Regions from separate parts of the Streptomyces sp. NPDC026301 genome, predicted to be linked through region 1. Evidence: riboswitches for the same ligand, from Rfam matches in the RefSeq annotation. Region 1 holds a riboswitch; the other holds the start of a gene.

Region 1 (7,539 bases):
GGCCGGGCCTCTCCGTCGTGCAGCTCGATGAGTCCGGCCAGCCGGGCCCGGTCCCAGTCGGCCCGCACCTGCCGCGGCGTCAGGTCCAGTACGGCGGCGGCCTCCTCGGCCGCGGCGTCCGGGAGCGAGCCGTCGGGGCCCGCGCACGCGCCCACGCCCTCGCCCCGCGCGCGGTCGGCCCAGCGGGCCACCCGGACGGCGCCCGCCAGTCCGCTGCGCGCCATCCGGGCCAGCTCGGCGGGCGGCGGAGTGCCCTCGGGCGGCCGCGTCGCGGGCCTGGCGGTCCGGGTGCTCACCGCACGGCGGGCGGCGGCGATCGGTTGTCTGGGGACGAGGCGGAGCCGGGAGTCGCGCGGAGTACGGGACGTCACAGGAGCAGTCTTGCTCTTGTGGGCCCGAAAACCCAATCGGAATGCGGATTGCGTTCTTCGGAAGGTCCGCTCGTGCCCGATCCGCCCATGATCGCCCCCTTCCTCGCGGCACCCCGTGCCAGGCCCCCGGCCCCCCCGTGCCACATGACCTGCGCACCGGGACGACCGGCCGGCCGCTACCCGCTACCGCTGCTCAAGGGCGGTTACATCAACGGCGTCAGAAACCGCCGCAGCGACTCCTCGTACTCGTCGGGCCCGGCGTTCCACATGGCCCCGTGCGGGGCGTCCCTGACGGTGTGCAGGCTGACCAGGTCGGGCCGCGCCGCCTTCAGGCGGCGGGAGGCCGCCCAGGGGGCGATGGTGTCGCCGGGCCCGTGGAAGATCAGCGTCGGTACGGAGAGCAGCGCCGGGTCGCGCGCCTCTGCCAGCCGGTCGGAGTGCAGGCCCGTGCTCCCCTCGGCGGCCCGCACCGCCAGCGGCAGCACGGGGCGCGGCACACGGTGGGCCGCCGCCAGCGCCCGTACCGTCGCGCGCCAGTCCAGTACCGGCGAGTCCAGCACCAGCCCGGCGATCCGGTCGCGCAGCGCGGAGTGCGCCGCGGCGTGCAGCGCCATCGTCGCGCCGGTGGACCAGCCGTGCAGGATCACCCGGCGGGCGCCGTACCGCAGGGCGTACCGGATCACCGCGTCCACGTCGCGCCACTCGGCGTCCCCGAGGTGCCCGATGCCGTCAGCGGTGCGCGGCGCGCCCAGGTCGTTGCGGTACGCCGGGGCCAGCACCGGGAAGTGATGGCGTTGCAGGAACGGCATCACGACCATCGGGTGCTCCCGTGTCGTGCCGAGGCCGTGCACGGCGATGACCCAGGTCTCCCGCTCGCCCGGCACGAACCACGTGGGCAGCGCGCCCAGTTCGCCGGGCACGTCCACGTCGGCGCACTCCAGGCCGAGCGCGTCGGAGGGGCTGCCGATGTACACCTGCGGGGTCAGCCGCATACGGGTGCCGCGCGCGAGGGCCCCGTGGGTGATCCGCTCCAGGCGCCGGACGACCGTGTCGGCCGCGTGCGGCTCGCCGTCGCACACCGGGCCGATCACCGCGTGGCAGCCGCGGCCCGTCAGGCCGTACCGGCCGGGCCGCAGCGCGGACAGGCTGCGGGTGAGCGTGACCCGGTCCCCCGTGGTGCCGTGCACCGTCAGCCGCCCGTCGCCGGGGAACGGCCGGTCGGGAGTGGGTTTCAGAGCGACGTCGCTGGCATACCGGCCGGCCGCCAACGCGGCCGCTCCGGTACCGATCACGGTGGTGACGGCCGCTGCCGCCGCGGTACCCAGGCGCACCCTCCCCAGTCTGGGGACCCGGGCCGCGCCTGGCCAGTGGGCCGCTCCGGCCGGGTGACGGACCCGGCCATCCGCGGCCCGCCGCGCCCCGGAAGCGCACCCGGCCCTCAGCCCTGCTGCCCGTACCCCCGCAGCCGCTCGCCCGCCTCGGCGAGCTGGCCTTCGGAGAGCAGGGACGGCGTGTGGCCGGGGACGGACGCGGCGGTCAGCCACAGCCGGCACATCCACTCCAGCTGCGCCGTACGGTCGTACGCCTGGTCGAGGGTGTCGCCGTAGGTGAGGGTGCCGTGGTTCTGCAGCAGCACGCCCGTGCGGCCGCGCAGCGCGTGCAGCATGTTGTCGGCCAACTCCTGACTGCCGTACGTCGCATATGAGGCAACCCGGACGGTGCCGCCGAGGGCCGCGGTCATGTAGTGCACCGGCGGGAGTTCGGGGACCAGGGTGGAGACAGCGGTGGCGTGCACCGCGTGGGTGTGGACGACAGCGGTGGCACTGGTGTGGCGGTACACCGCGAGGTGCATCGGCAGCTCGCTCGTCGGCCGCAGCGCGCCCGCCACCTGCCGCCCGTCCGCCGGGTCCACGGCCACCAGGTCGTCCGGCCCGAGCCGGTCGTACGGGACGCCGCTGGGCGTGACGAGCACCAGTCCGCCGGCGCGCACCGACACGTTCCCCGACGTGCCGACCACCAGTCCGTCGGCCACCGTGCGCCGCGCCGCGGCCACCAGCGCGTCCCACGCCTCCGCCACCTCTCGCACCGGTCCCGGCTCCCGCTCCGCCATCCCGCCCCACTCCCTCCTGACGTACCTGGGCTCCGCACCGTACCGGCCGCCCCCCGCGCAGCCGCGGCACTGTAAGGCGGACCATTCCCCTCCGGTATCCCCCAAACCGGGATATCTCAGTGGTAACCGGTGATTGGCCGGAGGTCGCCGCCATCTCGGGATCATCCAATAGTCTCTGGGTGATTTGTCATGCACGTCGCCATCCGGGGGGAACCATGGCTCGTGACCACAAAGGTGACCACTCACCGGCCTTACTGCCCCGCCTGACCACCGCCGCCACCGCAACCGCCCTGACGCTGGCCGCACTGGCCGGCGCCGCACTCACCGAACTCGCCGCCGCGAGCCCCTCGGCGGCGTCCGGCGTACCGCACGGCCACGACGTCTCCTCGCACCAGAAGAACGTCGACTGGCCGGAAGCCCGGGCGAACGGCGCGCGGTTCGTCTACGTCAAGGCCACCGAATCGACCTCCTACACCAACCCCTACTTCGACAGGCAGTACGGCGGCGCGCGCAAGGCCGGCCTGCTGCACGGCGCGTACCACTTCGCGGTGCCGGACGAGTCCTCCGGCGCCGCACAGGCCCGGTACTTGCTCAGCCACGGCGGCCGGTGGACGGCGGGCGGCCGGACGCTGCCGCCGGCCCTGGACATCGAGCACAACCCGTACAGCAAGAAGCACAAGTGCTACGGCGTGAGCAAGAAGAAGATGGTCCGCTGGATCTGGAGCTTCAGCGACGAGATCAAGCGGCAGACCGGGCGCCGGCCGGTGATCTACACGACCACGCGCTGGTGGAACACCTGCACCGGCGGCAGCGGCGCCTTCGCGAAGAGCCACCCGCTGTGGCTGGCATCCTGGCACGGGCAGCCCGGCAAGCTGCCGAAGGGCTGGGACTTCCTCAGCATCTGGCAGTACTCCAACAAGGGCGCGCTGCCGGGCGACCAGAACGCCTGGAACGGCTCGTTCGACCAGCTCCGCAGGTTCGCCGCGGGCTAGGAAGCGCCTCGACGCAAAGCACGTTCTGTACACCTCTGGATGAACCCCGAGTGACCGGTGAGGCGCCTCCGCACGAAATCGGCGGGGGCGTCACCACCAGGCCCGTTGTCGTTCATCTTCCGTTCACCCACCCTCCCTACGGTCGTTCGCGTCACTGACCATCGAACTGATTGCCTGGGTGAATGGAACACATCACGCTTCTCATCGGGATCGTGATCGTCACGGCCTTGGTGTTCGACTTCACGAACGGCTTCCACGACACGGCCAACGCCATGGCCACCACCATCTCCACGGGGGCCCTCAAGCCCAAAGTCGCGGTGGCGATGTCGGCGGCGCTGAACCTCGTCGGCGCGTTCCTCTCCGTCGAGGTGGCCAAGACCATCTCCGGGGGCATCATCGACGAAGGCGCCGGCATCCGGCCCGAAGTGATCTTCGCCGGCCTGGTGGGCGCGATCGTCTGGAACCTGCTGACGTGGCTCGCCGGCCTCCCCTCCAGCTCCTCGCACGCCCTCTTCGGCGGCCTGATCGGCGCGACCCTGGTGTCCGTCGGCATCGGCGGGGTCAACGCCGACGCGGTCGTCATGAAGGTCCTCATCCCGGCCGTGGCCGCGCCGATCGTCGCGGGCATCGCCGCGACGGCCGCCACCCGGCTCACGTACCGGCTGGCCCGCAACCGCGCCGACGAGGACACCGCCAAGGGCTACCGCGCCGGGCAGATCGCCTCGGCCGCCCTGGTCTCCCTCGCGCACGGCACCAACGACGCCCAGAAGACGATGGGTGTCATCACCCTGGCGCTGATCACCGGCGGTGTGGTCGCCCCGCACGCCGACCCGCCCCTGTGGGTCATCGCCTCGGCCGGTCTCGCCATCGCGCTCGGCACGTACCTGGGCGGCTGGCGGATCATCCGCACGATGGGCAAGGGGATCACCGACATCCAGCCGCCGCAGGGCTTCGCCGCCCAGACCGGCGCGGCGGTGACCATCCTCGCCTCCTCGCACCTCGGCTTCGCGCTCTCCACCACCCAGGTCTGCTCCGGTGCGGTCATGGGCTCCGGCCTCGGCCGCAAGGGCGGCGTGGTCCGCTGGTCCACGGCGGGCCGGATGGTGATCGCCTGGGGCCTGACGCTGCCGGCCGCCGCGCTGGTGGCCGCGGGCGCGGCCTTCCTGGCCGGCCAGGGCACCTGGGGCGTCACCGCCGTCGCCGTCCTCGGCCTCGCGGTCTGCGGCGCCATCTGGGCCGCCTCCCGCCGCAAGCCGGTGGACCACAGCAACGTCAACGACGTCGAGCCGGCCGGTGTCGTCACCGCCGCGCTGCAGACCGTCACCCCGCCGCCCGCGGGCGCGACCACGGCCGGCGCCGGCTCCATCGACGGCATCCCGGCGCAGTCCCCGTCCGCCTCCCGCTCCCCCGCCGCCTCGGCCGTCCGCTGACGCCGGGCGCTCGCGTTAAGGAACTCACGCCATGAACATCGACTGGGCGGCACTCGGCCAGGTCTTCGGCACCACCCTCGTGGTGACCGTCGGGATGGTGGGCCTGTTCACCCTGGGCATCGTGGGCACGTCCCGCAAGCCCCGCCAGGAGGGCGAGGCGGCCGCCGCGGCGGCCGTCGGCGGCGGCTCCTCCGCCGCGGCCCGCACCGGCGGCTACGCCTGCTTCGCGCTCTGCCTCGCGGCCGTCGGCTACGGCATCTTCCTGATCGTCACCGGCTGAGGCACTCACGCAGCACCTGAAGGCGCCCGGCGCCGCGGTTCCTTCCGCGGCACCGGGCGCCTTCGTCGTCCGCCCGCTTCCCCGGCGCCCGGCCTGTGGTGTCGGCCACATGCTCTGCCATACGCCCGCGTCGCAGGTCAAGGGTGAGTTGACGGGCATTCGCGGCACGTGGTGGACTGCCCGGTGCCATTCGGCGACAGATGAGGAAGTCCGGTGAGAATCCGGCGCGGTCCCGCCACTGTCACCGGGGAGCGCTCCTCCAGAAGAGGCCACGGCCCGCCGCAGACACGGGCTGGAAGGCCGGGGGCAGCGCCGATCCGGGAGCCAGGAGACTCTCGTCGCCCGTCACGTCGAGCCAGGGCGCGGACCCTGAGTGAGGACACACGCCATGCCGGGCCCCGAGCCGAGACCCCTGCCTTCCTGCGCCGTACGCCCGGTACGCGACCGCGTACGGCCGTCCCTCCGAGGCACGACGGCGGGCTGATCCGACGATGCGTGCCGAACACGCCACCTATGCGTGCGGCGCGGCTCTGGGCTTTCTCGGCGACCTGGCCGTGGGCGATCCCCGCCGCGGCCACCCGGTGGCCGCCTTCGGGCGGGCCGCGGGCGCCGTGGAGCGCGGGCTGTGGCGCGACCACCGCGGATACGGAGCGGCGCACACCGCGCTGTGCGCCGGCGGGGCCGCCGTGGGCGCCGCGCTGCTCTCCCGTGCCGTACGCAACTGCGCCCCCGCCCGCATCGCGCTGACCGCCGCCGCCACCTGGGCCGTGCTGGGCGGTACGACGCTGGGCCGGGAGGCGCGCGCCATCGGGAGCGCGCTGGAGGCCGGCGATCTGGACGTGGCGCGCGAGCGGCTGCCGCACCTGTGCGGCCGCGACCCGCAGGCACTGGACGGGCCGCAGATGGCCCGCGCGGTGGTGGAGTCCGTCGCCGAGAACACCTCCGACGCGGTGGTGGGCGCGCTGGTCTGGGGCGCCGTGGGCGGCGTTCCGGGGCTGGTCGCCTTCCGTGCCGTCAACACGCTCGACGCGATGGTGGGGCACAAGTCGGCGCGCTACCGCCGGTACGGCTGGGCCTCGGCCCGGCTGGACGACGTGGCGGGCTGGCCCGGCGCCCGGCTGACCGCCGCACTGGCCACCGTCGCCGGGCCCGACCCGCGCGGCGCGTGGCGCGCCTGGCGGGCCGACGGAAAGCGGCACCCGAGCCCCAACGCGGGCCCGGTGGAAGCCTCGTTCGCGGGCGCGCTCGGCGTACGGCTGGGCGGCACGCTCGCCTACGCGGGGCGGGTCGAGCACCGGCCGGTGCTCAACGACGGCGCACGCGCGGTCGACGGCGCGGACATCGCGCGCGCGGTGCGGCTGTCGCGCCGGGTGAGCGCGCTGGCGCTGGTGACGACGGTCGGGGCGCGGATCGCCGTGGGCGCGGTGCGCGGAGCGCGGAAGGCGAGGAGATCCCGGTGAGCGGTACGGACAGGACTCTCGGTGGCGGCCTGCTGGTCGCCGGGACGACGTCGGACGCGGGCAAGAGCGTGGTCACGGCGGGCATCTGCCGCTGGCTGACCCGCAAGGGCGTCAAGGTCGCGCCCTTCAAGGCGCAGAACATGTCGCTCAATTCGTTCGTGACGCGCGAGGGCGCGGAGATCGGGCGGGCGCAGGCCATGCAGGCAGCGGCGGCCCGTGTCGAGCCGACCGCGCTGATGAACCCGGTACTGCTCAAGCCCGGCAGCGACCGCAGCAGCCAGGTCGTCCTGCTGGGCAAGCCGGTGGGCGAGATGAGCGCCCGCGGATACTTCGGCGGGGCCGAGGGGGCGTCCCCCGGGCAGACGCTGTACGCGGGCCGCCGGGAGCAGCTGCTCGGCACGGTCACCGACTGCCTGACCGAGCTGCGCCGCACGCACGACGCGGTGATCTGCGAGGGCGCGGGCAGCCCGGCCGAGATCAACCTCCGCCGCACGGACATCGTGAACATGGGCATCGCGCGCGCCGCGAACCTGCCCGTCGTCGTGGTCGGCGACATCGACCGCGGCGGCGTCTTCGCGTCCTTCTTCGGCACCACCGCGCTGCTCTCCGCGGCCGACCAGGCGCACATCGCGGGCTACCTGGTGAACAAGTTCCGCGGCGACGTGACGCTGCTGGAGCCGGGCCTGGACATGCTCAAGCAGCTGAGCGGGCGGCCGACGCTGGGCGTACTGCCGTTCCGGCACGGGCTCGGCATCGACGAGGAGGACGGCCTGCGGGTGTCCCTGCGGGGCGCGGTCCGCGAGAGCGTCGTGGCGCCGCCGCACGGCAGCGACGTCCTGCGCGTCGCGGTCGCCGCCGTCCCCCTGATGTCGAACTTCACGGACGTCGACGCGCTC
Region 2 (7,539 bases), on a different contig from region 1:
ACGTCGACCGCCACGGGGGCGCCGCGCAGCACTTCGAGGGCCTGATCGCGGGCGGTGGCCGCCACCAGGTCGCCCAGTGGGACTCCGGCCGCCGCGCACAGTTGGAGCGCGGCGAGGCCGGTGTTGGCGGCCGCGACCTCCGTGGCCAGCGCCTCGTCGGCGCCGCCCTGCCGGGCCAGCCCGGCCAGGAAGCCCTTGTCGACCTGGGAGCGGGCGGAGTGCAGGTCCAGGTGGCCGGCGGCCAGCTTGGAGAGCTTGGCGAAGCCGCCGCAGATCGTGAGCCGGTCGACCGGGTGCCGGCGGATGTACTTCAGTACCGCGCCCGCGAAGTCGCCCATGTCCAGGAGGGCGTCCTCGGGCAGGCCGTACTCGGCCACCACGGTCTTCTCGGACGTCGAGCCGGTGCAGCCGGCCACGTGCGTACGGCCGGCCGCCCTGGCCACGTCCACGCCGCGCCGGATCGAGTCGATCCAGGCCGAGCACGAGTACGGCACGACGATGCCGGTCGTCCCGAGGATGGACAGGCCGCCCAGGATGCCGAGCCGCGGGTTCCAGGTGGAGCGGGCGATCTCCTCGCCGTGGTCGACCGAGACGGTGAGCTCGACGTCCGGCTCGCCGCCCCCGTGGCGCGCGGCGACCTGGGCAAGGTGGTCGCGCATCATCTGGCGCGGTACCGGGTTGATGGCCGGCTCGCCGACGTCGAGGGGGAGGCCGGGGCGGGTCACCGTCCCCACGCCCGGTCCGGCCTTGAAGACCACGCCGGAGCCGGGCGGCAGGGCGCGTGCGGTGACGCGGACCAGCGCGCCGTGCGTGACGTCGGGGTCGTCGCCGGCGTCCTTGACCACGCCGGCCGTCGCCCGGCGCCCCGACGGCCCCCCAGGCGCCTTCCCGGGCCGGTCCTCGGTCAGCTCCTCCACCGCCAGCGCGAAGGCGGGCGTCTGCCCCTTGGGCAGCGTGATCGTCACCGGGTCGGGGAAGTCGCCGCTCAGCAGCGCGGTGTACGCGGCGGTGGCCGCCGCCGTCGCGCAGGCGCCGGTCGTCCAGCCGGGCCGCAGACCGGTGTGCTTGAGTTGGGCGCTGCGCCCGCCACTCGCCTCACTCATGGAAGGTCCCGATGCACGCCGCGACGCACGTACTGATACTCGGCGGGACGACGGAGGCCCGCCGTCTCGCCGCGGCGCTGGCCGACGGCCCGCAGGCCGGCGACGTACGCGTGACGACCTCGCTCGCGGGCCGTGTCGCCCGCCCTGTGCTGCCGCCGGGCGAGGTCCGCATCGGCGGCTTCGGGGGTGCGCAGGGGCTGGCCCAGTGGCTGCGCGCGCACCAGGTGGACGTGCTCATCGACGCCACCCATCCTTTCGCCGGAACGATCAGTTTCAACGCGGCGACGGCCGCAGACATGGCCCATGTTCCCCTGCTGGCGCTGCGCCGTCCCGGCTGGGCCCCCGGGGACGGCGACGACTGGCACTCGGCCGGCTCGCTCCAGGAGGCCGCGGCGCTCCTCCCGGACCTGGGCCGGCGGGTCTTCCTCACCACGGGCCGGATGGGCCTGGCCGCCTTCGCGGACCTGGCCGACCTGTGGTTCCTCATGCGGTCCGTGGACGCGCCCGAGGGCCCGTGCCCGCCGCGCATGGAGGTGCTGCTCGACCGCGGCCCGTTCACCCTCGACGGGGAACGGGCGCTGCTGCGCGCGCACCGGATCGACGTGGTGGTCACCAAGGACAGCGGGGGAGCGGCCACCGCGCCCAAGCTCACGGCCGCCCGCGAGGCCGGCGTCCCGGTGGTCGTCGTCCGCCGCCCGGCGGCCCCGGCCGGCGTCCCCGTCGCGGACGGCCCGGAACAGGCCGTCCGCTGGCTGGCGGAGCACCTGGGCGGCGCGTTCCGCACGGAGGCGTGACCCCGGGGGCGCCACCCGAAAAACAGCCGCTGTCCCCGAAGGGCAGCCGTCGCTCCCGAAAGGCAGCCGCCGCCCCCGAAGCCCGGCTCAGTCCTCCGGGTACCGCCGCGGAGTCCAGACGATCTGTTCGCCGTTCTCGCGCCGTACGGTCTGCGTCTGCGAGGAGCCGACGATCAGAAGCGTGCGCATGTCGACCTCGGCCGGGTCCAGGTCGGCCAGCCGTACGATGCGGACGCTCTCCTCGGGGCCGCCGATGTCCCGGCCGAGCACCACCGGGGTGTCCGGCGCGCGGTGCTCCAGGAGCAGCTCGCGGGCCTTGCCCACCTGCCAGGTCCGGCTGCGCGAACCGGGGTTGTACAGGGCCAGGACCAGATCCGCCGCGGCCGCGGCGGCCAGCCGCTCGGCGATCACCTCCCACGGCTTGAGCCGGTCCGAGAGGGAGATCGTGGCGTAGTCGTGGCCGAGCGGAGCGCCCGCGCGGGCGGCCGCCGCGTTCGCCGCGGTCACGCCCGGCAGCACCCGTACGGGCACGTCCGCGTACGCCTCCTGCGCCGCCACCTCCAGCACGGCGGTGGCCATCGCGAACACCCCGGGATCGCCGCCGGAGACGACGGCCACCCGCCGCCCCCGCCGCGCCAGGTCCAGCGCGAACTCCGCGCGCTCGGACTCGACCTTGTTGTCCGAGCCGTGCCGCTCCTGCCCTGCCCGGACCGGCACCCGGTCCAGGTAGGTCGTGTAGCCGACCAGGTCGGTGGCGTTGTCGAGGGCGCCGCGCGACTCGGGCGTCAGCCAGGGCGCCCCGGCAGGGCCGGTGCCGACGACCGTCACCTCGCCGTACTCAGGGACCGCGGGCCCGGTGTCCACGCGCGACGGCAGTACGGCCACCGAGAAGTACGGCACCGAATCCGGGTCCACGTCCGCCAGCGCAGCCGTGCGCTCGCCGTCCATGTACGCGCGCTCCACGTACCGTGCGTCCGCCAGCCGCCCCGTGCGCTCCAGGGCGCGGCGCACGGTCGGGAAGGTGCGGCCGAGCTTCATCACGACAGCCGAGTCCGCGGCGGCCAGCCGGGCCGTCAGCTCGTCCTCGGGCAGCGTGCCCGGCACGATCGTCAGCGTCTCCTCGGCCTCGACGAGCGGTTCACCGAGCCGGGCCGCGGCCGCGCTGACCGAGGTGATCCCGGGGACGACCTCGGTGGGGTAGCGGTGCGCGAGCCGCTTGTGCATGTGCTGGTACGAGCCGTAGAAGAGCGGGTCGCCCTCGGCGAGGACGGCGACCGTGCGGCCCGCGTCGAGGTGCGCCGCCAGCCGGGCGGCGGCCTCCTCGTAGAAGTCGTTCAGCGCGCCCCGGTAGCCGCCGGGGTGGTCCGTCGTCTCGACCGTGACCGGGTAGCGCAGCAGCTCCTCGATGTGGTCGGGGCGCAGGTGCCGCTCGGCGATCGCCCGGGCGCGGGACCGGCCGTGCCGGGCGCTGTGGTACGCCACCACGTCCGCCTCCGCGATGGCCTCGACGGCCCGCAGGGTCATCAGCGACGGGTCGCCGGGGCCCAGCCCGACCCCGTACAGCTTCCCGGTGCCGCCGCTGTTCAGAGGAGCGGCGCCGCTCTCCGTGGGGGTGCTCATTCCGCGGTGCTCGCAATCGCGTTGACGGCGGACGCGGCCATCGCGCTGCCGCCGCGACGGCCCCGCACCACCAGGTAGTCCAGGCCCAGCGTGTTCGCCGCGAGGGCGTCCTTCGACTCGGCCGCGCCGATGAAGCCCACCGGTATGCCGAGGACGGCCGCCGGGCGCGGCGCGCCCTCCGCGACCATCTCCAGCAGCCGGAACAGGGCGGTCGGCGCGTTGCCCACGGCCACCACCGAGCCCTCCAGCAGGCCGCGGTCGCGCCAGAGCTCCAGCGCGGCGGCGCTGCGCGTGGTGCCCAGCTTCTCGGCCAGTTCGGGCACGCCCGGCTCCGAGAGGGTGCACACCACGGCGTTGTCGGCGGGCAGCCGCTTGCGGGTGACCCCGCTGGCGACCATCTGCGCGTCGCACAGAATGGGCGCGCCGGCGTGCAGCGCCTTACGGGCGCGGGCCACCACGTCCGGGGAGTACCCGAGGTCGCGGACGAGATCGGTCATGCCGCAGGCGTGGATCATCCGGACCGCGACCTGGGAGACGTCCGCGGGCAGCCCCGCGAGGTCCGCCTCCGCGCGGATGGTGGCAAAGGACTGGCGGTAGATCTCCGCCCCGTCCTTCTCGTAGTCGAACACGGTGCTCTCGCTCATCTCGTCGCTGTGGTCGCTGTGGTCGCTGTGGTCGTGCGCGCTGCCGCCACGGCGACGGCAAGATCCGGTACATCGGAAGTGCCCGGCGCATCGGGAGGAACCGGTGCATCAGAAAGGACCGGTGCATCACCTAGGTCCGGTACATCAGATACACCTGAAGACACGTTCATGTCTGCGGCGTCGCTCACGACAGTACGCAGAGCCACTTCGCGCGCCGCGACCCGGTACCCGTCGACCTCGTAGCCCTCGGGGGTGGCGACCACGTCCACCCAGTGGCCCTGCGGGTGACCGCAGCGGCGCGCACAGCCCGACCAGTACACGGGCAGCCCGCCGCCCGTCCCGAGCGCCGTCGCGGCGTCCGCCCGCACGTCGGCCAGCGACTTGGCGCAGCCGGGGCGGCCGATGCAGGCGCCGACGCCGTGCCAGGGGGAGGCGGCGTCGGTGATCAGGCCGGCCGCCGCCAGGTCGCGCAGCCGGGCGTCGGCGGTGGGGCCGTCGAGGCCGGGCACGACCACGCCGCGCCACGGGGTCAGCCGTACTTCACCGGCGCCGTCCGCGCGGGCCGCGTCGGCCAGCAGCCGCCACTGGTCGGCGGTCAGGGTGCCGAGGGGGGCGAGGACGGACAGCGCCCGGTGGCCGACGGGGCCGTCGACGATCCCGGGGGCGGGCGCCGCCTCCGTAGGCAGCGAGGCGCTCGCCACATACGTGCAGGGAATGCCGGCCGTCTCCAGTCGGCGGGCCGTCGTGCGCACCAACGGGCCCGCGCCGTCCGGCAGATCGCGCACCCGCCACGTACGGGAGCCGATCTCCGCCGCCGCCTCCAGGAACACCTCGGCCGCGCACAGCGCGCCCCGAGGAGCGTCGGCACCGCGCACCCGAAGGGCGCCGTCCGCCGCCCCCACGTGCAGCAGCGCGTCGCCCCCCGAGGCGATCAATGTCACATCCGCCCCCAGCGCCGCCATGTCCCCGCGCCCGTCGTCCAGCGCGAACAGGAAGCGTCCGGAGAGCGCGGTCGCGGCCTCGCTCGCGCACAACAGGCCGTCCAGGGCGCGCAACCAGGGGCGTACGTCCGCGTGTCCGGCGCCGTCGAGGCCGGACAGCGGGGAGGCGACGACGTTGCGTACCCGTTCGTGGCGGTACGAGGGCAGCAGTCCGGCCGCGTCGAGCAGGCCCGCCAGGGCCGCGCCGCAGTCGCCGTCCAGGCCGCGCAATTGCACATTCCCGCGCGAGGTGAGGTGCAGCGCGCCGTCCCCGAGGCGGACCGCCGCGTCGGCCAGCGCGGCCGCCTGAGGAGCGGTCAGTACGCCGCCGGGCACCCGGACGCGGGCCAGCGCACCGTCGTCCGCCATGTGCAGCCGCAAAGTGCCCGGGCAGGCGTCGGAGCGAACCGGTATGGGGGGTTCGTCCCGAGGTGGAGGGTTGGTCGCCGTGGGCATGGCGGCGAGCATACCGACCCCGTCCCGGGCGTCCGCCCCGCGCTCGGGGAGCGGCCCTTACTATGCTCACGGCGGGCCATCCGGTCCGTCATCATCGCCGGCGACGGCGACAGGGGAGGAAGCCCGGTGCGAATCCGGCGCGGTCCCGCCACTGTGAGCCCGGCCCCAGCGGCCGGGTGAGCCAGGAACTCCCCTTCCCCAGCACTCGGCTCCGCCCGGGCGGGGGAGATCCATTCCGACACCGCCCGGGGCGCGGACCCCGAGGAAGGCCCGACGCCGCATGCTGCATTCGTCCGAGGACAGCGCCCCCGAGCACCGCAGGATCCTGCTCCTGTCGACCTCCGACACCGATCTGCTCAGCGCCCGCGCGGCGAGCGGTCCGGTCGGCTACCGCTTCGCCAACCCCGCCCGGCTGGACCTCGACGAGCTGCCCGGCCTGCTGGACGGCTGCGACCTGGTCGTCGTACGCCTCCTCGGCGGTATCCGCGCCTGGCAGGAGGGCCTGGACCAGCTGCTCGCCGACGGCCGCCCCGTCGTCGTGCTCACCGGCGAACAGGCCCCCGACGCCCAGCTGATGGCCGCCTCGACCGTCCCGGTCGGCATCGCCGCCGAGGCGCACGCCTACCTCGCGCACGGCGGCCCGGCCAACCTGGAGCAGCTGGCCCGCTTCCTCTCCGACACCGTGCTGCTGACCGGCCACGGCTTCGAGCCGCCGGCCGCCGCGCCCTCCTGGGGCCCGCTGGAGCGCACGGCCCGTAAGGACGTCGCCCCGGACGCCCCCACGGTTGCGGTGCTCTACTACCGCGCCCACCACATGAGCGGGAACACCGCCTTCGTGGACGCGCTGTGCGGCGCGATCGAGGACGCGGGCGCCCGCCCGCTGCCGCTGTACGTCGCCTCCCTGCGCGCCCCCGAGCCCGAGCTGATCGACGCGCTGCGCGCCGTCGACGTGATCGTCACCACGGTGCTCGCGGCAGGCGGCACCAAGCCCGCGACGGCCTCGGCCGGCGGCGACGACGAGTCCTGGGACGCGGGGGCCCTCACCGGCCTGGACGTGCCGGTGCTGCAGGCGCTCTGCCTGACCGGTTCGCGCGCCGACTGGGAGGAGAACGACGAGGGCGTCTCGCCGCTGGACGCGGCCAGCCAGATCGCCGTGCCCGAGTTCGACGGCCGCCTGATCACCGTGCCGTTCTCCTTCAAGGAGATCGACGAGGACGGCCTCCCGGCGTACGTCGCCGACCCCGAGCGCGCGTCGCGGGTCGCCGGCATCGCCGTACGCCACGCCCGGCTGCGCCACATCGCGCCCGCCGACAAGCGGGTGGCGCTGGTGCTCTCCGCGTACCCGACCAAGCACTCCCGCATCGGCAACGCGGTCGGCCTGGACACCCCCGCCTCCGCCGTCGAGCTGCTGCGCCGCCTCCGGGAGGAGGGGTACGACTTCGGGCCCGAGGAGGAGATCCCCGGCCTGGTCTCCGGCGACGGCGACGAGCTGATCCGCGCGCTCATCGAGGCCGGCGGCCACGACCAGGACTGGCTCACCGAGGAGCAGCTGGCCCGCAACCCCGTCCGCATCCCGGCCGCCGACTACAAGCGCTGGTACGCGACCCTCCCCGCCGAGCTGCGCAAGTCCGTCGAGGAGCACTGGGGCCCGGCGCCCGGCGAGATGTTCCTCGACCGCAGCCGCAACCCCGAGGGCGACATCGTGCTGGCCGCGCTGCGCCGCGGCAATCTGCTGATCCTCATCCAGCCGCCGCGCGGCTTCGGCGAGAACCCGATCGCGATCTACCACGACCCCGATCTGCCGCCCTCGCACCACTACTTGGCGGCCTACCGCTGGATCGCCGCCGCTGCCGAGGACGGCGGCTTCGGCGCCGACGCCATGATCCACCTGGGCAAGCACGGCAACCTGGAGTGGCTGCCCGGCAAGAACGCGGGTCTCTCC

Evidence for each region. A riboswitch is a leader RNA that binds a small molecule or an ion and turns the genes downstream of it on or off. The one in region 1 is predicted to bind cobalamin.
Region 2: another riboswitch for cobalamin. It lies ahead of cobN (cobaltochelatase subunit CobN); the one in region 1 lies ahead of ACZ4MH_RS29500 (cobalamin biosynthesis protein).

What each region holds. Positions count from the first base shown of each region.
Region 1 covers NZ_JBVHPN010000021.1:51,339-58,877, forward strand. The annotation lists gene ACZ4MH_RS29470 (hypothetical protein) at 1-296, opposite strand, end outside; gene ACZ4MH_RS29475 (alpha/beta hydrolase) at 575-1,702, opposite strand; gene ACZ4MH_RS29480 (class II aldolase/adducin family protein) at 1,810-2,481, opposite strand; gene ACZ4MH_RS29485 (lysozyme) at 2,697-3,473, shown strand; gene ACZ4MH_RS29490 (inorganic phosphate transporter) at 3,656-4,903, shown strand; gene ACZ4MH_RS29495 (hypothetical protein) at 4,935-5,183, shown strand; cobalamin riboswitch at 5,339-5,537, shown strand; gene ACZ4MH_RS29500 (cobalamin biosynthesis protein) at 5,675-6,643, shown strand; gene ACZ4MH_RS29505 (cobyric acid synthase) at 6,640-7,539, shown strand, end outside.
Region 2 covers NZ_JBVHPN010000030.1:26,291-33,829, reverse strand. The annotation lists gene ACZ4MH_RS32570 (cobalt-precorrin-5B (C(1))-methyltransferase) at 1-1,103, opposite strand, end outside; gene ACZ4MH_RS32565 (cobalt-precorrin-6A reductase) at 1,115-1,897, shown strand; gene ACZ4MH_RS32560 (precorrin-2 C(20)-methyltransferase) at 1,985-3,517, opposite strand; gene ACZ4MH_RS32555 (precorrin-8X methylmutase) at 3,514-4,161, opposite strand; gene cobG (precorrin-3B synthase) at 4,158-5,609, opposite strand; cobalamin riboswitch at 5,653-5,808, shown strand; gene cobN (cobaltochelatase subunit CobN) at 5,878-7,539, shown strand, end outside.